DNA from 2 places in the Pseudomonas sp. TE3-3-F2023 genome. Region 2 is predicted to be linked to the other one. Evidence: predicted binding sites of a transcription regulator. Region 2 holds the regulator's gene; the other holds the start of a gene.

Region 1 (12,132 bases), 2.7 Mb from region 2:
CGCCACTGGCGGCGGTCTCGAGGAACAGGTTGTCGCCAATCGCCTGCAGGCCGGCCGGGTTGATGAAGTCGGCGGTCTGGATGTTGCCGATCACCTGCGCAGCCGGGTTGCCGGCGGTGGTGATCGACACGGTGCCGTCCTGGCCGACGGTGAAGGTCTGCGCGTCGTTCGGCACGACGATGGCAGGCTCCAGCGCGAAGCCGTTGGCGGTGACGATCTGGCCGTCGGAGTTCAGGTGGAAGGTACCGTCACGGGTGTACGAAACAGTGCCGTCCGGCTGCAATACCTGGAAGAAGCCACGACCGTTGACCGCCATGTCCAGCGGGTTTTCCGTGGTCTGCAGGCTACCGGTCTGGAAGTTCTTCTGGGTGCCGACAATGCGCACACCAGTACCGACCTGCAGGCCGGAAGGCAGCTCGCTGTCCTGGGTGGACTGCGCGCCTGGCTGGCGTTTGATCTGGTACAGCAGGTCCTGGAACTCGGCGCGATCCCGTTTGAAGCCGGTGGTCGAGACGTTGGCCAGGTTGTTGGAGATGACCGTCAGGTTGGTGTCCTGGGCGGACAGGCCGGTTTTAGCGACCCAAAGAGCCGGAAGCATGTAAGTTCTCCTCGTGCGCCTGTTTTACGGCACCCGTTCAAAAGTGATTAGCCGATTTGCAAAACACGCGCCATGGCTTCGTCGCCTTCCTTGGCCGCGTTCATCATCTTGACGTGCAGTTCGAATTGACGGGACAGCGCCAGTACCGAAGTCATTTCTTCCACGGCGTTGACATTGCTGCCTTCCAGGAAGCCCGATACCACCCGTACATTGACGTCGGCGTCGGCCGGTTGGCCGTCGCGGGTATGGATCAGGCCATCCAGGCCCTTGGTCAGGCCTTTGGTATCGGGGTTGACCAGCTTGATGCGGTCGACTTCGGCCATCACTCGCGGGTCTTCCCCCATGGAGCGGATGCTGATGGTGCCATCGGCGCCGACTTCAACCTTCTGCTCTGGCGGAATCGCAATCGGGCCGCCGTTGCCGATTACCGGCATGCCGTTGCCGGCACGCAGCACACCGAGGGCATCGATGTTCAGGCTGCCGGTGCGTACGTAGGCTTCACTGCCATCGGGCGCCTGCACGGCGATGAAGCCCTTGCCGGTCACCGTCACATCCAGATCGCGGCCGGTTTCCACCATCGGACCTTCGCTGAAGTCGGTGGCCGGGCGCTCGGTCATGGCAAAGGCGCGCGACGGAAAGCTGTCGCCGAACACCGGCATCGAGCGAGCCTGCTCCAGGTCTCGCTGGAAACCGTTGGTGGAAATGTTCGCCAGGTTGTTGGCGTGCGCCTTCTGCGCCAGCGCATTCTGGCTGGCACCGGTCATGGCCACGTAAAGCATCTTGTCCACAGTCATCCTCCATTGCACTGGCGGTCGTTTGCCGCTCGCCGTTGCTATGCGAGCTAGAAAGCAAGTTCCGAACCAACTTTGCGAAATCATGAAAAAGCCCGTGGATACGGGCTTTCGAGGGGGCAGTCGGTGTGTTGGACGCCGGTTATCCGGCGCTTGGTTGCCGATGGCGGCAAACCTGTACCGGCCTCGTCGCGGGTGGACCCGCTCCCACCGGTACAGCGCGGCACCTGTGGGAGCGGGTTCACCCGCGAAGAGGCCGGTACCGGTTTATTCAAGGCTCGCGGCAACCACCGTTGCTGTAAGGCCCGGCGAATTTCTTCCAGCCCTCCCCCGGCGGCCATTGCGAGCAGACCAGGCGCCCATCCACCTGGCTTTCCCAGCGCCACCAGGGCGCGGTACCGGCCTGGGCCTGGTACAGGCAAAAAGCAGCGACCAATGTGACAACCAGCCTTTTCATGACCCCTCCGGCAAAGACGACGAACCCCTTCATGACAAAGGGGTTCGCCCACATGCACTCAGCCAGCGACCATCAGGCCATCTGGATGACGGTCTGCATGATGGTGCTTTCAGTGGAGATAGTCTTGGCGTTCGCCTGGTAGTTGCTCTGCGCCTTGATCAGCTCTACCAGCTCCTGCGTCAGGTTCACGTTCGAGCCTTCCAGCGCGTTGGACTCGACGCTGCCCAGGGTACCTGTCTTCGGCGCATCGATGCCCGGGATACCGGACGTGTAGGTTTCGGTCCAGCGGGTACCACCAATCTGCTGCAGGCCCTGCTCGTTGGCGAAGCTGGCCAGGGCCACCTGGCCAATGGCGCGGGATTGCTGGTTGCTGAAGCTGGCGAACAGCACACCCGTCGAGTCGATGCTCAGGCTCGACAGGATACCGGTCGCGTAGCCGTCCTGGGACTGCGACATGCGCGCGGTCTCGGTGTTGTAGGAGGTGGTGCTGTTCATCGCCAGGCGCATGCCATCGGCATTGCCCACCGCGCCGTTGGAGATCCAGTTACCCGCAGAATCTTCAACCGCCGGCACCCAGCCAGTCATGGTGAAGGTGTTGTTGGTCACGGTGAACGACGAGCCCGCCGGGTGGCCGGTATTGTCCGCAGTCATGCTCTTGACCGAACCATCGCTGTTGAAGCTGATGGTGCCAGTCAGCGGCGCGGTGGAGGATGGCGAAAACGGGTTGCGCCCATCGACCAGGGTGTACATGGTCCACTCATTGGTGCCAGTCTTGCGATAGAACTGCTCCATGGTGTGCTCGTTACCCTGGCTGTCGTACACCTTGGTCGGGAAAGACTTGGTGTAAGTCGTCTGATCGGAAGGATCGAACGGCAGGTTCGGCACCATCGCGCCCGTGCCATCGTCCACTTCCAACGGAATGTCGGCGGCCGAAGAGTTCAGGTTGATGCCCTGGTCGATCAGGGACGTTGCCTTTGGCTGCAGCGACGACGTATCGATCTGCAGATCGGTCAGCACACCCTTCTGGATCTTGCCAGTCGAGTCGGCGGCATAGCCCTGCAGGCGCAGGCCGTCCGAGGTAACCACGAAGTTGTCCTTGCTGGCCTGGAAAGCACCGGCACGGGTGTACACGCGCGAGCCGTTATCAGACAGCACGAAGAAGCCCTGCCCCTGAATCCCCATGTCCAGCACGTTGCCGGTGGTATTGACGTCACCCTGGGTGAACTGCTGGGAAACTGCTGCCAGGCGCACGCCGTTACCTACCTGGTTCTTGCCCACGCCCAGGCGGTTGGAACCTGCATAGACATCGGCGAACTCGGCACGCGACGACTTGAAGCCGTTGGTGTTGACGTTGGCGATGTTGTTGCCAGTGACATCCAATTGCTTGTTTGCTGCGTACAGACCGCTAAGGCCGATATTGAAAGACATGAATTCGCTCCTTTTGCCGCTCTAGCGGGCCTTAGATACCGATGGTTTGCACGTCGGAGAGGGACACTTTGCCGACACCGGCGAGGTTGAGCACCATTTCGCCGGCGGCGCTGAAACTGACGCTGGTCACCTTGGCTGGCAACAGCGTATTCATCTGCACCGACTTGCCATCCACCGTGGTGGTGGCAGTGAAGGTGTAGGTACCAGGGTCGACTTTTTCGCCACTGTTGTTGGTACCGTCCCAGATGAAGTCGGCGTAACCGGCTTTCTGCTCACCCAGCTCGATGGTCTTGACGGTATTGCCGTCCTTGTCCTTGATGGTGATCTTCGCTTCACCGATGGCTTGTGGTACGACGAACTGCGCATTGAAGCTTTCTGCGGTGTCGACCACGGCCTTGTCGTTCTGCACCACCACCGAACGCCCGACCAGCGACGACGCCTGCAGGGCCTGGGACGAGGCCATGGCGCTGGTGATGGAGTTGACCGATTCGTTCAGCGAGGTAATGCCTTCCAGGCTGCTGAACTGCGCCAACTGGGCAACGAATTCACCGTTATCCTGTGGGTCCAGCGGGTTCTGGTGCTGCATCTGGGTGACCAGCAATTGCAGGAACGCGTCCTTGCCGAGCGAGTCGTTGCCGGTCTTGGATGCGGTGTCCGTGGTCTTCTTGGTGTTGGTACCTACACCCGACGCCGCCAGCACGTCATTGAGGTTCACACCGTTGGTATCGATTGCCATGGTCTGGTTTCCTTATCACTGACCGAGGGTCAGGACCTTCTGCATCATGGCCTTGGCCGTGTTCATCAGCTCGGCATTGGTCTGGAACGCGCGGCTGGCGGAGATCATGTCAGCCATCTCCTCAACCACGTTGACGTTCGGGTAGTAGACGTAGCCATCCTTGTTCGCCGCCGGGTGGTTGGGCTCGTAACGGGCCTCCAGGTTGCTCTGGTCCTCGACGATGCCTTTTACCTGCACGCCCTGCCCTGCCTCGCCCTGGTCTTCGAACAGCGACTGGCTGCCGCCGGCCTGCGCGTCCTGGAAGGTGGTGGCGAACACCGGGTGGCGGGCGCGGTAGGTCTGATCGATGCTCGAGGAAACGGTCTCGGCGTTGGCGATGTTGGAAGCAACGGTGTTCAGGCGCGTGTTCTGCGCACTCATGCCGCTACCGGCAATATTGAAGACACTGGAAAGGGACATGGTCATTCTCCCCGCAGGGCCGAAACCAGCCCTTTGAATTTACTGTTGAGCAAGGTGAAGCTGGCCTGGAAGCCGACGGCGTTTTCGGTGTAGTTCGATTGCTCGATCTGCGCGTCCACGGTGTTCTGGTCGATCGACGGCTGCGTTGGCGTGCGGTACTTGAGGGTATCGTCAGCCATGGCCAGGCCCTCGGCCTCGATATGACGACTGTTGGTACGATCCAGGCTGAAACGGCCGCCGCTTTGCTGCTTGTCGCTTTCGGCAGCGAGCACCGAGGCGAAGTCCATGTCGCGCGCCTTGTAGTTGGGCGTGTCGGCGTTGGCGATGTTGTTGGCCAGCACTTCGGCACGCTGAGCGCGGAAGCCCAGGGCCTTTTCGTGAATACCAAGCGCCTTGTCGAAACTGATGCTCATGTCGGGGAAACCTTCGGAGGTTGACCGGAATATCGTTGGGCAAGGTATAGCAAGTGCTGTGCCAACCAACAGAAACCCCGGAAATACGGGCTTGCAGGGCGAGATGCTGTCAGAGTGATGCCAGAAAAGCGGCAAAGGCCTTCCGCCTTGGGCGGCGAAAGCGGCAATTGCCGGGCGGCAAAAGCGGCAAAACAAAAAATTGACGTCAGCATTTCTCCTGTGCCGGCCTCTTCGCGGGTAAACCCGCTCCCACAAGGTTCTGCACAGCTTTCAAGGTCGGCGCGGTACCTGTGGGAGCGGGCATGCCCGCGAAGAGGCCGGCACAGGCAAACAAAAAGGCCGGCAACTTTCGCTGCCGGCCTTTGTGCTTACTTCGCCTGGTAGATGATTCCCGGGCTGCACTGCACCATCTGGTAATGGTCCGGCAGCCCGTTCAGCGCCTCGGAAGCCCCGAGGAACAGATACCCGCCCGGCTTCAAGGTACTGTGGATACGCAACAGGATGTCCTTCTTCACCTGCGCCGAGAAGTAGATCAGCACGTTACGGCAGAACACCACATCGAACTTGCCCAGGCTGGCATAGCTGTCGAGCAGGTTGAACGAGCGGAACTCGACGCGGCTGCGAATCGCAGGCTTGACTGCCCAGCGCCCCGCCCCCTTGGTGTCGAAGTAGCGCTGCAGGCGCTCCTGGGACAAGCCACGGGCAATCGCCAGGCTGTCGTACTCGCCGGTCTTGCAGTTGGTCAACATCGTGCCGGACAGGTCGGTGGCAACGATCTGCGCGCCCATCTTCAACTGGCCGAGGTTGCTGCGCTCGAATTCGTCGATGGCCATCGAGATGGAATACGGCTCCTGCCCCGACGAACAGGCCGCCGACCACATGCGCAGGCGCTGGCCGGGGTTGTTGCGGATGAACTCGGGTATGACCTTGTTCTTCAGTACCTCGAACGGATAGGTATCGCGAAACCACAGGGTCTCGTTGGTGGTCATGGCATCGACCACCTGCTCACGCAAGCCGCCGCGCGGCTGGGCCTGGATCCGCTGAACCAGCTCGCCCAGGCTCTTGATGCCCTGTTGCTCCATCAGCTTGTTGAGACGGCTGGAGACCAGGTACTGCTTATTCTCGCCCAGCAGGATGCCACAGGCTTTCTCCAGGAAGACCCGGAACTGTTCGAAATCCAAATTACCCGTAGACACTACTGCCGCCTCTTTTAAATCACTGGTGCCGGGGGCCTGCCCCCGGCTGCTTCAATGCGCTGCCTTGATCCGGTCGACTACCCGCTGGGCCAGGTCGTCCGGCTTGAACTTGGCCAGGAAGTCATCGGCACCGACCTTCTTGACCATCGCCTGGTTGAACACCCCGGAAAGCGAAGTATGCAGGCAGATGTGCAATTTTTGCATGCGCGGATCGCTGCGGATCTCCGCCGTCAGCGTATAACCGTCCATTTCCGGCATTTCAATGTCCGAGATCATCATCAGGAACTCTTCTTCCGGCTTCTTGCCCTCATCCACCAGCTGGCGCAGGTAGTTCAGGGCCTGACGGCCGTCGTTGAGCGCTACCACCTCGACCCCCACGGTCTGCAGGCAGCGGCTGACCTGCTTGCGCGCCACCGACGAATCGTCGACGGTGAGCACCCGCAACAGCACGGCCTTGTCCTGCACCTCGGCATCGATCACCCCGGCCGACACCGATTCGGACGACGGCGCCACTTCGGCCAGCACCTTCTCCACATCGATGATCTCGACCATGCGGTTGTCCACCCGGGTGACCGCCGTCAGGTAGTGGTCACGGCCGGTGCCCTTGGGTGGCGGATGGATTTCTTCCCAGTTCATGTTGACGATGCGCTCCACCGAGTGCACCAGGAAGCCCTGGGTCTTGGTGTTGTACTCGGTGATGATCACGAAACTGTTGCGCGTGTCTTCCTGCAGCGGCCGCAACCCGGTGGCCATCGACAGGTCGAGGATCGGGATGGTCGCCCCGCGAATATTGGCAACACCGCGCACCACCGGGTGCGCCTTGGGCAGCAGGGTCAGCGCAGGGCATTGCAGCACCTCCCTGACCTTGAATACGTTGATGCCGTAAAGCTGCTCGCCATTGAGGCGGAACAGCAGCAATTCCAGGCGATTCTGCCCCACCAGCTGCGTGCGCTGGTTGACCGAATCCATAACACCTGCCATGCCAGACTCCTTTATGTTTCAGCCTTTCGTTGCAACTCAGGTAGCGAGTCGGCACGGGCTTTGCTTTTTTGAGCGCCATGTACACGAAAACGACATTTTTCCGACGATTGACACGCCTGCTGACTGGCTCGCTGGCCATGCTGTGCCTGATGGTGCCCGGCGCTCGCACGGTAGCGGACGCGTTTACCTTGCCTGAACAGCTTATCGGTGTCACTCAAGGGTTTCTTGAATTCAGCGTCGAAGATTATCTGGCCACCACCCAGACCGCCGGCCGTTACGAGATCCAGGTCAACCCACTGGACCCGCGCCTGCGCATGCCGCTGTGCAGCCAGCAGCTGGACGCCTCGCTGGAAAGCCCGGCCCAGCCGCTGGGCCGCGTCACGGTAAAGGTCCGCTGCGAAGGCACTGCGCCATGGACCGTATTCGTGCCGGCCACCGTGCGGCTGTTCCGCGATGTGGTCGTGGTGACCCGGCCGCTCAAGCGCGACAACGTGGTGGGCGAAGGCGACGTGGCCCTGCGCGAGCGCGATGTCGGCACCCTGGGCCAAGGCTTTTTGACCGAACTGGAACAGGCGGTGGGCATGAAGATGCTGCGCCCCACGGTGATCGACCAGGTACTCACCCCGCAACACCTGGAACAGGCCGAGGTGGTGCGCAAGGGCGACCACGTGGTGATCATCGCCCGCAGTGGCAGCCTGAGTGTGCGCATGCCCGGAGAAGCCCTGAGCAAGGGCGGCCTGAGCGAACAGATCCGGGTGCGCAATCTCAATTCCAAACGGGTAATCAAAGCCAGGGTGACCGGCCCCGGCCAGGTCGAGGTAAGTATGTAGCCAGCCCATTGATTTGCGCTGGCGGTGAGGAACCGCTTTTCCTAAACTGTGTCAGAAAACGGGTTCGCGAGCTTGCTGACAGGCGGCTATGCATTTGTGCCTAAAGTTTCTTTCGGGTTGGCCGAAAACAAGGCAAGCGTCCAAATACCCAGAGGTTTCTGATCATGGTCATCGACTTCAGTCGTTTGAATAACTCTCCGTCCGTAACGGGCGGCGTGCGCGGCAACACCGCGAGCGGCAGCGCCGAAAAACCGGCAGCCAGCCAGGAAGCGGCAACCGCCACCAGCGCCAGCGGAGAAGCGGTACACCTCAGCCAAGAGGCCCAGCAGTTGCAGAAGATCAGCGACAAGCTGCGCGACGAGCCGGTGGTCAACAGTGCCCGTGTGGCCCAGTTGAAACAGGCGATCGCCGACGGCAGCTACCAGGTCGATGCCGGCCGGGTCGCCAGCAAACTGCTCGATTTCGAAGCCCAGCGCTGACCGTTCGGCGCGCTGACTTCATGGACGCTAGAAAAGCCAAGAGTTAGCCATGCACGACACCACCTTGCTGCAACTGATCGAAGATGACATTGCCCCCATGCAGGAACTGCTGGAGCTTCTGCAAAAAGAAGCGATCGCCCTGCATGGCCGCGACATGGCGCCACTGGAGAACATCCTGGCCCGCAAGCAGTCTTTGATCGTGCTGCTGGAGCAGCAAGGCCTGCGGCGCAACAACCTGCTTGCCAGCCTTGGCCTGAGCCCTGATCGCGCCGGAGTGGAAGCCGTGGCGGCACAATCGCCGAACGGTGAGCTGCTACTGCAACAACTCGATGTGATCAGCCAGCTGATGCAAGCCTGCCAGCAGCTCAACGAGACCAATGGCCGGATCATCCAGGTGCAGCAACACGTCACCAACAACCAGATCCGGATCCTCATGGGCGGCGAAGCCCCTTCGCTCTACGACAGCCGCGGCAGCACCTCGCCACTGGCCAAGCCACGGGCGCTCAGCCAAGTGTGATTTTTTCTATCAAGGCACGGAACATACTGGCAAAATGCCGTTAATTGCGTGTGTCGCTTTTGCCTGGAGAACGATAAGCCGTGTTCAATGAATCCGATGCCCCGCAGCCGCCAAAGGTGCTGAACACCCCTTTGGAGATTGCGGCCAACTTGCGGCAGCTGCAGGAAAGCCATGACCCTCTGATCATCACCTTCCACGACCGCAGCCAGCGCTTCCAGAGCTACGTGGTGCACGTGGACCGTGAAAGCAACACCTTGGCGCTGGACGAGATGATCCCGCGCGACGGTGAGAAGTTCATCGAGAACGGCGAACACTTTCGCGTCGAAGGCTTCCACGATGGCGTGCGTATCGCCTGGGACTGTAACCACGAGCTGAAGATCAGCGAAGTCGACGGCCACCGTTGCTACCGCGGCGCCATGCCCCAGGAAATGACCTACCACCAGCGCCGCAACGCCTTCCGTGCCGCGCTGAAGCTGTCGCAGCTGGTCGATATCATCCTTGATGGTACCCACCTCAAGGGCAACGGCGCCCTGCGTGGCAAGCTGCTGGACATCTCCGCCACCGGCTGCAAGCTGCGCTTCGAAGGCAATGTCGAAGATCGCCTGCAACTGGGCCAGGTGTACGAGCGATTCAAGGCGGGTAACCCGCTGGGCCTGGTCGACACCATGGTCGAACTGCGTCACCTGCACTACGAAGAGCGGATCAACACTACCTTTGCCGGGGTGCGCTTCCACAACCTCAACGGGCAGGCGCAGCGCAAGGTCGAGAGCTTCGTGTACCAGTTGCAGCGTGAAGCGCGGCGGTTCGACAAAGACGACTATTGATTGTCGATCGAGTACAAAAACGCCACCTATCAAGGTGGCGTTGTCATTGGTGCGTCTCCTCTGCCGGCCTCTTCGCGGGCTCGCCCGCTCCCACAGGTACAGCGCATGCCTTGAGCCCGGCGCGGCTTCCTGTGGGAGCGGGTTCACCCGCGAAGATGCCGGCATAGATCTACACCGACTTGCTGACCTCACCTTCCGGCTCAGGCTGCTTGTCAGCCCCCTTCTCTTCCGCCTCGGTATCCTCCGCCGCCACCGGCGCCTGCATTACCTCCTGCACCGTCTGCTCATCCACCCGTGGGTCCAGCGCCGCCGACAACGGTGAACCTGCAGCCGGCATGGCAACGTGGCCCAAAGGTGCATCCTGCACCTGATGCAGCCCGGTAACCGCCTTCGGCCGGATGCGCCACACCAGCACCAGGGCAAAGAACACGAAGAAGGCATACAGCATCTGCGGGCCCAGCACCTTCATCAGCACACCTGCGGCCAGCGGCCCGATACACGCGCCCACGCCGTAGGTCACCAGCAGCATCGCGGTCAGCGACACCCGCCGTTCGCTTTCCACATGGTCGTTGGAAAACGCCACAGCCAGCGGATACAGGCAGAATTGCAGCAACGAAATCACGAAGCCTATTCCAAACAGCAACTCCAGCGGCACGCTGGGCAACATTGCCAGCGGCGCCGAGGCCAGCGCCAACCCCACCGCCACGCTGCGGATCAGCACGGCCCGATCATAGCGGTCAGACAACCAGCCCAGCGGCCACTGCACCAACAGGCCGGCAAAAATGCAGCTACCCATGAACAGACCAACCTGCTCGGTAGTCATGCCCTGGCTGGAGGCATACAAAGGCGCCAGGCCATAGAACGAGCCGACGATAAGCCCCGAACCCAGCACCGTGCTGAGCGACTGCGGCACGCGCTTGATGAAGAACTTCGGCTCCATGGGTGCCGGGCGCAACGGCGCCGGGTGAATGCGCCGGGTCATCGCGACCGGTACCAGGCACAGGGTGAAACACATGGCCACCAGCATCAGCAACTCCAGGCCAAGCTGTGGGTGCACCACCAGGATCAGCTGGCCGAGCACCAGGCCCAGGTACGAGGCGATCATGTAGCCGCTGAATACCGCGCCGCGATGCTTCACATCAGCCTGCTCGTTCAGCCAGCTCTCGATGACCATGTACTGACACATCATCCCCAGGCCGACGATCATCCGCAGCCCGACCCAAGCCGGCAACCAGCTGGTCAGACCATGGCCGAGCACCGCCGCGCCGACGATGCCGGCGCAAGTGGCATAGGCGCGAATGTGCCCTACCCGGCCAATCAACCGGTGGCCGACCTTGCCGCCTACTGCCAGGCCGAAGTAGTTGGCCGCCATCAAGGCACCCACCCACAGGCTGTCGACATGATCGGCTGCCAGGCGCAGGGCCAGGTAGGTACTGAGCAGGCCCGAGCCGATCAACATCATCAGCGCGGCGAAATACAACGACTGAAACGGCTTCCAGATATTTCGCATAAGTCCCTTGCGGCTCCCGGGTCAGGTGGCGATGGGTTGCAGCCAAGCATAAGGGCAAATGCCAGGGAATGAGTGCATTGGCGGGTAAAATGCTGTTGCCGGGGCGCGTCCGGTGCAGGTCATGTCGCGATCAGGCCTGTAAGCAGACTGACAGGCACCCCCTTCCGTTGGCTGAAACGCATCCATGTCCCAAGTCGACAGGCAGTACCTTAGCCTGGGCTACCGCCTCAGCAATCATCGGAGACTTACATGATAAGGGCAAATTTCACCGCTACACTTTCTAACGTCCACCGTGGCCAGATCGTTGTTGCAGACAACAACGTACACCCAGTGCTTGGCCTGGATGAAGACGGCTGGCTGTGCACGACAGCCGCGCGCAGGAGCGTGCCACGCAGCGCGAATCAATTCCAACGACTTGCATTCCATTTCGAATTCATCGAACACCGTGAAAACCGCACGCACTACTACATTACCTGCGCAGAACACTGGGCCTATATTGGCGCCAGGCTTGAAAGCAATTCCAATGGCTGGCTAGGCCTGTATGGTACGCATGTGGCCGGGCGGGTCCGGGATGTGCTCAACGCCCCACATCCGTACAACCTGCTACGTACCCGGCCTTACTGGAAAATCGAAACGCTCCAGCCATGGGACGGCACAGTGGAGAGCGCCGGCCTTATTCCCTTCTACCTGCGGGACATGAACGGCTACCGTGTTGCGGAGTCGCTCTCGGACGATGTCCCGGTACTTGACCTGGGCCGTCAGTACTACCTCAACGCCGGCGAGCGTACCGGTGACGTGCTCGAATTCTTCCTGCGCGATATTCAGCTGACCTGACCAGCAAGCGCAGTACTCGGACGGCTACTCCCGCAAGGTCATGCCATTGGCCGGCAGCGGCAAGGCCGTCTTGTAGCGC
Region 2 (12,132 bases):
GTACCACGACTGGAACCTCGAGCCGGAGAAGGCCATCGAGATGGCCCTGGCCTGCGAGGCGGCGGCATTCGACGCCGACCCGCGTATCCTCAATGCCGACGGCACCACCCTCAATACCCACCAGGGCTGCCGCGTGTATGGCAACAGCCATGGTTTCATCGGCGGCTACGCCTCGACCCGGCACAGCCTGAGCTGCGTGATGATCGCCGAAGGCGACGGCCAGATGCAGCGTGACTACTGGTACGACGTGAACCGCCAGGGTAACTTGCTGGCCGACCCGCGTAGCATCGGCGTGCGCGCTGCCCAGCGGGCCGCCAGCCGCCTGGGGGCGCGGCCGGTGCCGACCTGTGAGGTGCCGGTGCTGTTCTCGGCCGAGCTGGCCGGTGGCCTGTTCGGCAGCTTCCTGTCGGCCATTTCCGGCGGCAACCTGTACCGTAAATCCTCGTTCCTGGAGGGGACCATTGGTCAGCGCCTGTTCCCTGGCTGGCTGACCCTCGACGAGCGCCCGCACATTCCGCGGGCACTTGGCAGTGCCGCGTTCGACGGCGATGGTTTGGCTACCTATGCCAAGCCGTTCGTCGACAAGGGTGAGTTGGTGTCGTACCTGCTGGGTACCTATTCCGGGCGCAAGCTGGGTTTGCCAAGCACGGCCAACGCTGGTGGTGTGCACAACCTGTTCGTCAGCCATGGTGTCGAAGACCAGGCGGCGCTGATCCGGCGCATGGGCCGAGGGTTGCTGGTGACCGAGTTGATGGGGCATGGCCTGAACATGGTGACGGGGGATTATTCCCGTGGCGCGGCGGGGTTCTGGGTCGAGAATGGCGAGATTCAGCACGCGGTGCAGGAAGTGACCATTGCCGGGAACATGAAAGACATGTTCCAGCAGATTGTCGCGATTGGCAGCGATCTTGAGACCCGCAGCAACATTCACACCGGATCGGTGCTTATCGAACGGATGACCGTTGCTGGTAGCTGATCCATAGCCTGTACCGGCCTCTTCGCGGGTAAACCCGCTCCCACAAGTATTGCGCAGTCTTCAGGTGTGGCGCGGTCCCTGTGGGAGCGGGTTTACCCGCGAAGAGGCCGGTGCAGGCAGTAGAGATCTCTCAATGCAACAAAAGAGACCCGGCCCCCACGCCGGGTTTTTGTTTCATCACTTCCCACTTGAAGTGATTTTGTTTATCAATTAATAATGAATATCATTATCCAGTAACCCGGCGATGATGTTCATGAAACCCGTCCTCCGCGAACTGCCCTACCTGGAAAACTGGCGCTGGCTCAGCCGACGCATCCGCTGTGCGCTCGAGCCCGACGAACCGCGCCTGATCGAGCATTACCTGGCCGAAGGCCGTTACCTGGTGTGCTGCACCGAAACCTCGCCATGGACGGTGGCGCTGACCTCCTTCCGCCTGCTGCTGGATACCGCCTGCGACCGCATGCTGCCCTGGCATTGGCGCTGCCTCTGCCTGGACCAGGCCTGGCGCCCGCTGCTGGACCTGCGCAACCTCGATCGCGAGGCACAGAACCAGCGCTGGCAGCCCTTCGCCCTGCAGTTGGCCAATTGCCGCCTGCTGCCGTCGATTTCTCCCGATGAACTGATGCAAGGATTTGATGATGAGTGATACCCGTATCGAGCGTGACAGCATGGGCGAGCTGCAGGTGCCGGCCCAGGCGCTGTACGGTGCCCAGACCCAGCGCGCGGTCGACAATTTCCCGATCAGCGGCCAGCGCATGCCGGCCCAGTTCATTCGTGCACTGCTGCTGGCCAAGGCTGCCGCAGCCAAGGCCAACGTCGAACTGGAACAGCTGTCGACCGCGCAGGGCCAAGCCATCGTAACGGCAGTTGAGCAGCTGCTGGCGGGGGACTTCATCCAGCATTTCCCTGTGGATGTGTTCCAGACCGGTTCCGGCACCAGTTCGAACATGAACGCCAACGAGGTTATCGCCACTCTGGCCAGCCGCGTGCTGGGTGAGGCCGTCAACGCCAACGACCACGTCAACTGCGGCCAGAGCAGCAACGACATCATCCCGACCACCATTCACGTCAGCGCCGCGCTGGCCCTGCACGAGCAGCTGCTGCCAGCCCTGGCGCACCTGGTGCAGGTGATCGAGGCCAAGTCGGCGCAGGTGCATCAGTACGTGAAGACCGGCCGCACCCACCTGATGGATGCCATGCCAGTGCGCATGAGCCAGGTGCTGGATGGCTGGGCGGCGCAGATCAATGGCGCCAAGGCTCACATCGAAGCGACCCTGCCAAACCTGCAGGCGCTGGCCCAGGGTGGCACCGCCGTGGGTACCGGCATCAACGCCCACCCGCAGTTCGCTGCCGGTTTTGCCCGCCAGCTCAGCAGCCTGACCCAGGTCGAGTTCACCCCCGGGCAGAACCTGTTCGCCCTGATCGGCTCGCAGGACACCGCCGTGGCCCTGTCTGGCCAGCTCAAGACTGCCGCCGTGGCGCTGATGAAGATCGCCAATGACCTGCGCTGGATGAACTCCGGCCCGCTGGCCGGGCTGGGCGAAATCGAGCTGCAAGGCCTGCAGCCGGGCTCTTCGATCATGCCGGGCAAGGTCAATCCGGTGATTCCGGAAGCCACTGCCATGGTCGCCGCCCAAGTGATCGGCAATGACGCCACCATCGCCATCGCTGGCCAGTCCGGCAACTTCGAGCTGAACGTGATGCTGCCGGTGATCGCCCGCAACCTGCTGGAAAGCATCGAGCTGATGGCCAACGTCAGCCGCCTGCTGGCCGACAAGGCCATCGCCAGCTTCAAGGTCAACGAAAGCAAGCTCAAGGAAGCCCTGGCGCGCAACCCGATCCTGGTCACGGCGCTGAACCCGATCATCGGCTACCTGAAGGCCGCCGAAATCGCCAAGACCGCCTACAAGCAGGGTCGCCCGATCATCGACGTGGCGCTGGAGCACACCGACCTGTCGCGTGACCAGCTGGAAGCGTTGCTGAACCCGGAAAAACTCACCGCCGGAGGTATCTGACCCCGAGTCACGGCCCAAGCGCCAGCGGTGACCGCGTTGGTCATCGCTTACTCCATGTCTACGGAATTCAACGATATGCCCCATACCTTGCCTGCACTGCCTTACGCCTACGCTGCGCTGGAACCGCACATCGACGCGCAGACCATGGAAATCCATCACACCAAGCATCACCAGACCTACGTCAATGGCCTCAACGCCGCCATCGAAGGCACCGAGTGGGCTGAGTGGCCGGTGGAGAAACTGCTCGGCGCGGTCGGACAATTACCGGAACTCCTGCGTGGTGCGGTGACCAACCATGGCGGCGGGCACGCCAACCACAGCCTGTTCTGGACCGTGATGTCACCGCAGGGTGGGGGAGAGCCGCAGGGCGCTCTGGCGCAGGCCATCGAGGAACAGCTGGGCGGCTTCGATGCCTTCAAGGAGGCCTTCACCAAGGCTGCGCTGACCCGCTTCGGTAGTGGCTGGGCCTGGCTCAGCGTGACCCCGCAGAAAACCCTCGTAGTGGAAAGCAGCGGCAATCAGGACAGCCCGTTGATGCACGGCAACACGCCAATCCTCGGCCTGGATGTGTGGGAGCATGCGTACTACCTGAAGTACCAGAACCGTCGCCCGGAATACATCGGTGCCTTCTACAACGTCATTGACTGGTCGGAAGTGGAGCGCCGCTACCTCGACAGCCTGAAGTGAGCCTTTCCGGTATGCGCTCCAAGGTGATGACTGTCAGCCGTGTGCGCCTGTTTCGGCTGGCGCTTGGGACTTTGCTGTTGCTGGCAGGCACTGCGCTGCTATTGGCGCGCGGCTTCGCCTGGTTGGACCTTGCCTGGCCAGCTTGGGGCTGTGTATCGGCTTGCGCCGTATGATGATGTTTTCACCGGCTTCGCTGTGGGGAGCGGCACATAACTCATTGAATCAGCGGGGACTTTGTGGGAGCGGCTTTAGCCGCGAACACCGGCGAAGTCGGTGCCATGCACCGCGTTGGATTCTTCGCGGCTAAAGCCGCTCCCACACGGGTACGCGTACCGCTTGCACAGGCGATTTGTGCTGAAAAGCTGTTCCCACACGGACCGTGCAGGCCTGCAAAATTCATTCGCCTTCGTCGAAATAATTGTTGATCAGCTCGACCAGCGCTGCCATCGCATCGTCGTCCTGCTCACCTTCGGTATGAAGGTGCACCTGCGTACCTTTGCCGGCCGCCAGCATCATTACCGCCATGATGCTTTTGCCATCCACTAGCTTGTCCGGCGCACGGCCAACCCTGACCTGGCAGGGGAAGCGGCCGGCAACGCCGACGAACTTGGCTGCCGCCCGGGCATGCAGGCCCAACTTGTTGATGATGGTTATTTCACGGGCGGGCATCGTGGGGCGGATCCTTGGGCTAGAGGTCGCGGTGGCGGACCTGGACGTTTTTCAGGGATTGCTGCAGCAGCTGGCCAAGGCGTTCGGTGATGTACACCGAGCGGTGGTGACCGCCGGTGCAGCCAATGGCAATGGTGACGTAGGCACGGTTGCTGGCGGCGAAGCGGGGAAGCCACTTGAGCAGGTAACTGGAAATGTCGTTGAACATCTCTTCGACATCCGGCTGTGCGGCCAGGTAGTCGATCACCGGTTGGTCGAGGCCGGAGTGCTCACGCAGCTCGGGCTTCCAGTAGGGGTTGGGCAGGCAGCGCACATCGAACACCAGGTCTGCATCGACCGGCATTCCGCGCTTGAAACCGAACGACTCGACCAGGAACGCGGTGCCAGGCTCGGGCTGGTTGAGCAGGCGCAGCTTGATCGAATCACGCAACTGGTACAGGTTCAGGCTGGTGGTGTCGATCTTCAGGTCGGCCAGGTCTGCAATTGGCCCCAGCAATTCGCTTTCCACCCGAATCGCTTCCGCGAGCGAGCGGTTGGCGTTGGTCAACGGGTGGCGCCGGCGGGTTTCCGAGAAGCGCTTGAGCAGCATGTCTTCGTCGGCATCCAGATACAGCACGTCGCACTGGATATGCCGAGCGCGGGCTTCTTCGAGCAACTCGGGGAAACGCGTCAGGTGGCTGGGCAGGTTGCGCGCGTCGATCGACACGGCGACCTTGGGTTGCAGCAACTCGGTATTGATCAGCGCATTTTCCGCCAGTTGTGGCAGCAGCCCGGCGGGCAGGTTGTCAATGCAGTAGAAACCGTTGTCTTCCAGGACATCGAGGGCGGTGCTCTTGCCGGAGCCGGACCGGCCGCTGACGATGATCAGGCGCATGTTCAGTGCTCGTTCTGTACGTCCAGGACAACCTGGAACAGGGCCTCGCTGCTGGTGGCCGCACGCAGGCGATCACGGACCTCCTTGCGATCGAGCATGCTGGCAATCTGGCGCAGCAGTTCCAGATGGGCATCGGTGGCGGCTTCTGGCACCAGCAGGACGAACAGCAGGTCCACCGGCGCGCCATCGATGGCGTCGTAGTCGATAGGGGCTTCCAGATGCAGCAGGGCGCTGACCGGAGCGGAACATCCTTCAAGCCGGCAGTGCGGGATGGCGATGCCGTTGCCGAAACCGGTCGAGCCGAGTTTTTCCCGGGCGATCAGTTTTTCGAAGACGTCTTGCATCTCCAGTTCGGGCACTTGATCGGCGATGACGGTGGCGACCTTTTCCAGGGCGCGCTTCTTGCTGCCGCCCGGCACGTTCACGAGGGAACGGCCGGGGGTCAGGATGGTTTCAAGTCGGATCATGGATGAGGGGGATCAGCGGGCAGCTGCACCTTGCAGCAGGCTTTGCTGTTTTTCCTTGTGTTTTTTCAGTTGGCGGTCGAGCTTGTCTGCCAAGGCGTCGATCGCTGCATACATGTCTTCGTGTTCGGCGTTGGCAACCACTTCGCCGCCGGGAATCTGCAAGGTCGCCTCGACCTTCTGCTGCAGCTTCTCGACTTTCATGATGACCTGCACGTTGGTGATCTTGTCGAAGTGACTTTCCACGCGAGCGAGCTTTTCAAGCACGTAATCGCGCAGTGGCTGGGTGACTTCTACATGCTGTCCACTGATATTGACTTGCATACAGCTTCTCCTTTGTTGCCCGTGCATAAAGAGGCAGATCTTGCACCTGCCCCACAAACGCTGTGGCACATCTCAGGGGCTACATCAGTCGCTTGCGCTCGCTCGACGGTGCGATGCCGAGGGACTCGCGGTACTTGGCGACGGTGCGACGGGCTACCTGGATGCCTTGTGCCTCCAGTAAACCAGCGATCTTGCTGTCACTCAATGGCTTTTTCTGATTTTCCGCCGCAACCAGTTTCTTGATGATCGCGCGGATCGCCGTAGACGAGCATTCTCCGCCTTCGGAGGTGCTGACGTGGCTGGAGAAAAAGTATTTCAGTTCGTAGATGCCACGCGGCGTGTGCATGTATTTCTGCGTGGTTACCCGCGAAATGGTCGACTCGTGCATGCCCACCGCTTCGGCGATGTCATGCAGCACCAATGGCTTCATCGCTTCGTCGCCGTGATCGAGGAAGCCGCGCTGGTGCTCGACGATCTGCGTGGCCACCTTCATCAGGGTTTCGTTGCGGCTTTGCAGGCTCTTGATGAACCAGCGCGCTTCCTGCAACTGGTTGCGCATGAAGGTGTTGTCGGCGCTGGTGTCGGCCCGGCGCACAAAACCGGCATATTGCGGGTTGACGCGCAGGCGCGGAATGGCCTCCTGGTTCAGCTCCACCAGCCAGCGGTCGCTGTCCTTGCGCACGATGACGTCGGGCACCACGTACTCAGGCTCGCTGGACTCGATCTGCGAGCCGGGGCGCGGGTTGAGGCTTTGTACCAGCTCGATGACCTGGCGTAGCTCGTCTTCCTTGATTTTCATGCGACGCATCAGCTGGCTGTAATCACGGCTGCCGAGCAGGTCGATGAAGTCGGTGACCAGGCGCTTGGCTTCGGCCATCCACGGCGTGCTGGCGGGCAGCTGGCGCAGTTGCAGCAACAGGCATTCGCCCAGGGTGCGGGCGGCAACACCGGCTGGTTCGAACTGCTGGATGCGGTGCAGTACCGCTTCGACCTCGTCCAGCTCGATATCCAGCTCCGGGTCGAAACCGGCGCAGATTTCCTCGAGGGTATCTTCCAGGTAACCCTGGCCGTTGATGCTGTCGATCAGGGTGACGGCGATCAGGCGGTCGGTGTCGGACATCGGAGCCAGGTTCAGTTGCCACAGCAGGTGGCTTTGCAGGCTTTCGCCGGCCGATGTGCGGGTGGTGAAGTCCCACTCGTCGTCGTCGTTGCTCGGCAGGCTGCTGGCGCTGGTCTGGTAGATGTCTTCCCAGGCGGTGTCGACCGGCAGTTCGTTGGGGATGCGCTCGCTCCACTCACCGTCTTCCAGGGTGTCGGCACTGGTAGTGCTTTCCTGGAAGCTGTTGTCCTGGACTTCGGCGGCCGGCTTGTTCTCGGCGTTGTCCGCCATCGGGTCGCTATTGTCGAAGTCGTCGCCGTCTTCCTGACGTTCGAGCATCGGGTTCGACTCCAGCGCTTCCTGGATTTCCTGTTGGAGGTCCAGGGTGGAGAGCTGGAGCAGGCGGATGGCCTGTTGCAACTGCGGTGTCATCGTCAGTTGCTGGCCCATTTTTAGGACGAGCGATGGTTTCATGGCTGGGGCTTAATACCTTGTTCGCCGGCGCGCATGCGCCATCCACTACACGAGGGCGCCGGGGCGCCAGATCAAGCAAGTTTTATGCCTTAAATTGTAGCGTTTGCCTAGAGCACTGTAACAACTTTACCCCGGCCTTCAGGGCGATTTGCCAGTACTCCAGGCGCGTGCCGGGGTCAGAGCCGGAACTCGTGGCCCAGGTAAACCTCTTTGACCAGGTCGTTGGCCAGGATGGTTTCGGAGTCGCCTTCAGCGATCAGCCGGCCATCGTTGACGATATAGGCGGTTTCGCAGATATCCAGGGTCTCACGCACGTTGTGGTCGGTGATCAGTACACCGATACCCTTGGCCTTGAGGTGATGGATGATCTGCTTGATGTCGCCGACCGAGATCGGGTCGACACCGGCAAACGGTTCGTCCAGCAGGATGAACTTGGGTGCGGTCGCCAGCGCGCGGGCAATTTCCACGCGGCGGCGCTCACCACCGGACAGGCTCATGCCGAGGTTGTCGCGAATGTGGCTGATGTGGAACTCCTGCAGCAGGCTTTCCAGTTCTTTGCGCCGGCCGTCGCGGTCGAGGTCCTTGCGGGTCTCGAGGATGGCCATGATGTTGTCGGCCACCGACAGCTTGCGGAAGATCGAGGCTTCCTGCGGCAGGTAGCCGATGCCGGCGCGGGCGCGACCGTGCATGGGCTGGTGGCTGACATCGAGGTTGTCGATCAGCACGCGCCCCTGATCGGCCTGGACCAGGCCGACGATCATGTAGAAGCAGGTGGTCTTGCCGGCGCCGTTGGGGCCGAGCAGACCGACGATCTGGCCGCTGTCGATCGACAGGCTGACGTCGCGTACGACCTGCCGCCCCTTGTAGCTCTTGGCCAGGTGCTGGGCTTTGAGGGTTGCCATTTACTCGGCCTTCTTCTTGGGCTGGATCACCATGTCGATGCGCTGACGCGGCGAGGTCACGTTGCCACCGCGACCGGCGGTTGCCACCTGGGTCTGGGTGTTGTAGACGATCTTCTCGCCTTCGGTGGTGTTGCCTTCGTTCTCGACCTTGGCGCGGTCGGTGAGGATCACCATGTCCTTCTGCGACTGGTACTGGATGGTCACCGCCCAGCCTTTCATCTTGTCCGGTTTGGCTGCGCTCTGCTGCTGCTCGAAGTAGGCCAGGTTGCCCACCGAGGTCACCACGTCGATGTCGCCGGAGGCGGAGCGGGTGATGGTCACGGTGTTGCCTTTGATCATCATCGAACCCTGGGTGATGATCACGTCGCCGGTGTAGGTGGCCACGCCCTGCTTGTCGTCCAGGTGGGCGTTGTCGGCCTGGATGCGGATAGGCTGGTCACGGTCGTTCGGCAGGGCGAGGGCGCTCGCGCTTCCCAGTGCTGCGCTCAGGCTGAGCAAAAGGGGGAGGGTTTTAACGAGCCTCATACTGTCCTCTTACGTTAGAGAGCAAGTCCATCTTGCCTTCTTTCAAATACGCTTTCATTCCTTTGCCCGTAGTTGTGCCACCGGCGCCGTCGATTCTAACGGCTTGCTCGGTCTGCGCATATTGCTTCTGCGGGAACACGGTCATGCGTGAGCTGGTAATGATCATTTCGCGCTGCTTTTCGTCGGTGCGGGCGACCCGTACGTTGTCGATCAGTTCGACTTCGCTGCCGTCCGGGTTGACTTCGGCGCGAGTGCTCTGTACGTGCCAGGGGTATTCGGTACCGCGGTAAAGGTGCAGGTCCGGCGTGGTCAGCAGGGTGATTTCGCTGGCCTTGAGGTGTTCGACCTTGTCGGCAGTCATTTCGTACTGCAGCTTGCCATCGGGCAGGAACTGCAGGCTGTGAGCGTTGACCGCGTAGTAGTCGATGGCGCTTTCGTCGACCTGGGCCACCGGCTTGTCGAGGAAGCTTTCCGGGCTGACATTCCAGTAGCCGATCGCCACCAGCAGGGCGGCGATTACCGCGAGCAGCGCAATGTTGCGGGCTTTCTTGCTGAACATGGGCAGCCTTACAGGTAGTTGGCGTTGGCAGCGTCCAGGGTGCCCTGGGCCTGCATGATCAGTTCGCAGAATTCACGGGCCGCGCCTTCGCCGCCACGTGCCTGGGTCACGCCATGGGCGTGTTGGCGCACGAACGGCGCGGCGTTGGCGACCGCCATGCCCAGGGCCACGCGGCGGATTACCGGCAGGTCGGGCAGGTCGTCGCCAAGGTAGGCCACTTGAGCATAGCTCAGGCCCAGTTCGGCGAGCAGGCCGTCCAGCACCACCAGTTTGTCCTCGCGGCCCTGGTACAGGTGCGGGATACCGAGGTTCTTCGCCCGGCGCTCGACCACCGGGGTCTTGCGCCCGCTGATGATCGCGGTGGTCACGCCCGAGGCCATGAGCATCTTGATGCCCTGGCCGTCGAGGGTATTGAACGTCTTGAACTCGCTGCCGTCCTCTAGGAAGTACAGGCGCCCGTCGGTGAGCACGCCGTCCACGTCGAACACTGCCAGCTTGATGTTCTTGCCGCGTTGCATGAGGTCCTGGTTCATTCCATCGCTCCTTTACATCACGCCGGCGCGCAGCAGGTCGTGCATGTTCAGGGCGCCGGTGGGGCGGTCCTCGCGGTCCACCACCACCAAGGCGCCGATCTTGTGGTCTTCCATGATCTTCAGGGCCTCGGCCGCGAGCATTTCGGCGCGGGCCGTCTTGCCGTGCACGGTCATTACCTGGTCGATCAGGGTGGTGTGGACATCGATGTTGCGGTCCAGGCTGCGGCGCAGGTCGCCGTCGGTGAAGATCCCCGCCAGCTTGCCATCGGCTTCGACGATCACGGTCATGCCCAGGCCTTTGCGGGACATTTCAAGGAGTGCGTCCTTGAGCAGGGTGCCGCGGGGCACCTGGGGCAGTTCGTCGCCGGCGTGCATCACGTTCTCCACCTTGAGCAGCAGGCGGCGGCCCAGAGCACCACCCGGGTGCGAGAAGGCAAAGTCTTCCGCGGTGAAGCCGCGAGCTTCGAGCAGGGCAATGGCCAGCGCGTCGCCCAGCACCAGCGATGCGGTGGTGGAGGAGGTGGGTGCCAGGTTCAGCGGGCAGGCCTCTTGCTCGACGCGGGCGTCGAGGTTGACCTCGGCAGCCTGGGCCAGGGGCGAGTCCGGGTTGCCGGTCAGGCTGATCAGCTTGATGCCCAGGCGCTTGATCAGCGGCAGCAGGGTGACGATTTCGGCGGTGCTGCCGGAGTTCGACAGGGCAAGGATGACATCATCGCGGGTGATCATGCCCATGTCGCCATGGCTGGCTTCGGCCGGGTGCACGAAAAACGCCGGCGTGCCGGTGCTGGCCAGGGTGGCGGCGATCTTGTTGCCGATGTGCCCGGACTTGCCCATGCCGACCACGACGACCCGGCCCTTGCTGGCCAGGATCAGTTCGCAGGCCTTGACGAAATTGTCGTCGATGCGCGCCAGCAGGGCCTCTACGGCCTCGAGTTCCAGGCGCAGGGTGCGTTGGGCGGATTGGATCAGCTCGCTGGATTGGCTCATGTCGAAAAAGCAATGCCTGATGAAAAGGCGGCGATTATAGCTGCAATGAAAGAAACCCTCACGCTTTCGATTGCCGTGGTGAATGTCTGGTCAGCCTGTCGCAGGGCTGAACGACTCGTTAGCCGGCCTTGGGGCGGTGCTGTCAGCGGTGCTATAGTTCGCCGCTATTCGGCCTGCCTGGGGCGCTTGTGCCTTCCAGATGGAGGCCGACGTCCATTAGGACGAGGCTGCACTAGCAAGGAGTCTAGATGAGTGTGGATAGCGCCTACGCGGTCGAGTTGAAGGGGGTTACCTTCAAACGCGGTTCGCGCAGCATTTTCAGCAATGTCGACATTCGCATCCCGCGCGGCAAGGTCACCGGTATCATGGGACCATCGGGTTGCGGCAAGACCACATTGCTCCGCCTGATGGGCGCGCAGCTGCGCCCCTCCAGCGGTGAGGTCTGGGTTGCCGGGCAGAACCTGCCGACGCTGTCGCGCAGCGACCTGTTCGACGCCCGCAAGCAAATGGGGGTGCTGTTCCAGAGCGGCGCGCTGTTCACCGATCTCGATGTGTTCGAGAACGTCGCGTTCCCGCTGCGCGTGCACACCCAGCTGTCGGACGAGATGATCCGCGATATCGTGTTGATGAAGCTGCAGGCCGTGGGGCTGCGCGGTGCCATCGACCTGATGCCCGACGAGCTGTCCGGTGGCATGAAGCGCCGTGTGGCGTTGGCCCGGGCGATTGCGCTGGACCCGCAGATCCTCATGTACGACGAACCGTTCGTCGGCCAGGACCCGATCGCCATGGGTGTATTGGTGCGTCTGATCCGCCTGCTCAACGACGCCCTGGGTATTACCAGCATCGTCGTTTCCCACGACCTGGCGGAAACCGCCAGCATTGCCGACTACATCTATGTCGTAGGTGATGGCCAGGTGCTGGGCCAGGGGACGCCTGACGAGCTGATGGGCTCGGACAACCCGCGCATTCGCCAGTTCATGAAGGGCGACCCGGACGGCCCGGTGCCTTTCCATTTCCCTGCGCCTGACTACCGCGCCGACCTGC

The links. The regulator sigma-54, encoded in region 2, starts transcription at its own class of promoters, with help from an activator protein. The targets are predictions, from matches to a motif close to ANTGGCATNNANNTTGCTNT.
Region 1: the regulator sigma-54 is predicted to act here: its motif matches at 4,929-4,948, upstream of flgB (flagellar basal body rod protein FlgB).

Annotation. Positions count from the first base shown of each region.
Region 1 is NZ_CP145113.1:4,931,746-4,943,877, forward strand. It holds gene flgG (flagellar basal-body rod protein FlgG) at 1-598, opposite strand, end outside; gene V3314_RS22670 (flagellar basal body rod protein FlgF) at 646-1,386, opposite strand; gene V3314_RS22675 (hypothetical protein) at 1,661-1,846, opposite strand; gene flgE (flagellar hook protein FlgE) at 1,919-3,274, opposite strand; gene flgD (flagellar hook assembly protein FlgD) at 3,306-4,010, opposite strand; gene flgC (flagellar basal body rod protein FlgC) at 4,026-4,469, opposite strand; gene flgB (flagellar basal body rod protein FlgB) at 4,472-4,882, opposite strand; gene cheR (protein-glutamate O-methyltransferase CheR) at 5,251-6,078, opposite strand; gene V3314_RS22705 (chemotaxis protein CheV) at 6,130-7,059, opposite strand; gene flgA (flagellar basal body P-ring formation chaperone FlgA) at 7,137-7,889, shown strand; gene flgM (flagellar biosynthesis anti-sigma factor FlgM) at 8,054-8,368, shown strand; gene V3314_RS22720 (flagellar protein FlgN) at 8,418-8,885, shown strand; gene V3314_RS22725 (flagellar brake protein) at 8,966-9,709, shown strand; gene V3314_RS22730 (MFS transporter) at 9,879-11,219, opposite strand; gene V3314_RS22735 (hypothetical protein) at 11,469-12,053, shown strand; gene bkdR (Bkd operon transcriptional regulator BkdR) at 12,078-12,132, opposite strand, start outside.
Region 2 is NZ_CP145113.1:1,877,129-1,889,260, forward strand. It holds gene pmbA (metalloprotease PmbA) at 1-976, shown strand, start outside; gene V3314_RS08505 (FagA protein) at 1,221-1,622, shown strand; gene V3314_RS08510 (class II fumarate hydratase) at 1,615-2,991, shown strand; gene V3314_RS08515 (superoxide dismutase) at 3,067-3,678, shown strand; partial or broken gene V3314_RS08520 (ZIP family metal transporter) at 3,690-3,809, shown strand; gene V3314_RS08525 (HPr family phosphocarrier protein) at 4,075-4,347, opposite strand; gene rapZ (RNase adapter RapZ) at 4,367-5,221, opposite strand; gene ptsN (PTS IIA-like nitrogen regulatory protein PtsN) at 5,224-5,688, opposite strand; gene raiA (ribosome-associated translation inhibitor RaiA) at 5,701-6,009, opposite strand; gene V3314_RS08545 (RNA polymerase factor sigma-54) at 6,089-7,582, opposite strand; gene lptB (LPS export ABC transporter ATP-binding protein) at 7,759-8,484, opposite strand; gene lptA (lipopolysaccharide transport periplasmic protein LptA) at 8,485-9,009, opposite strand; gene lptC (LPS export ABC transporter periplasmic protein LptC) at 8,996-9,568, opposite strand; gene V3314_RS08565 (HAD family hydrolase) at 9,577-10,101, opposite strand; gene V3314_RS08570 (KpsF/GutQ family sugar-phosphate isomerase) at 10,114-11,088, opposite strand; gene V3314_RS08575 (ATP-binding cassette domain-containing protein) at 11,337-12,132, shown strand, end outside.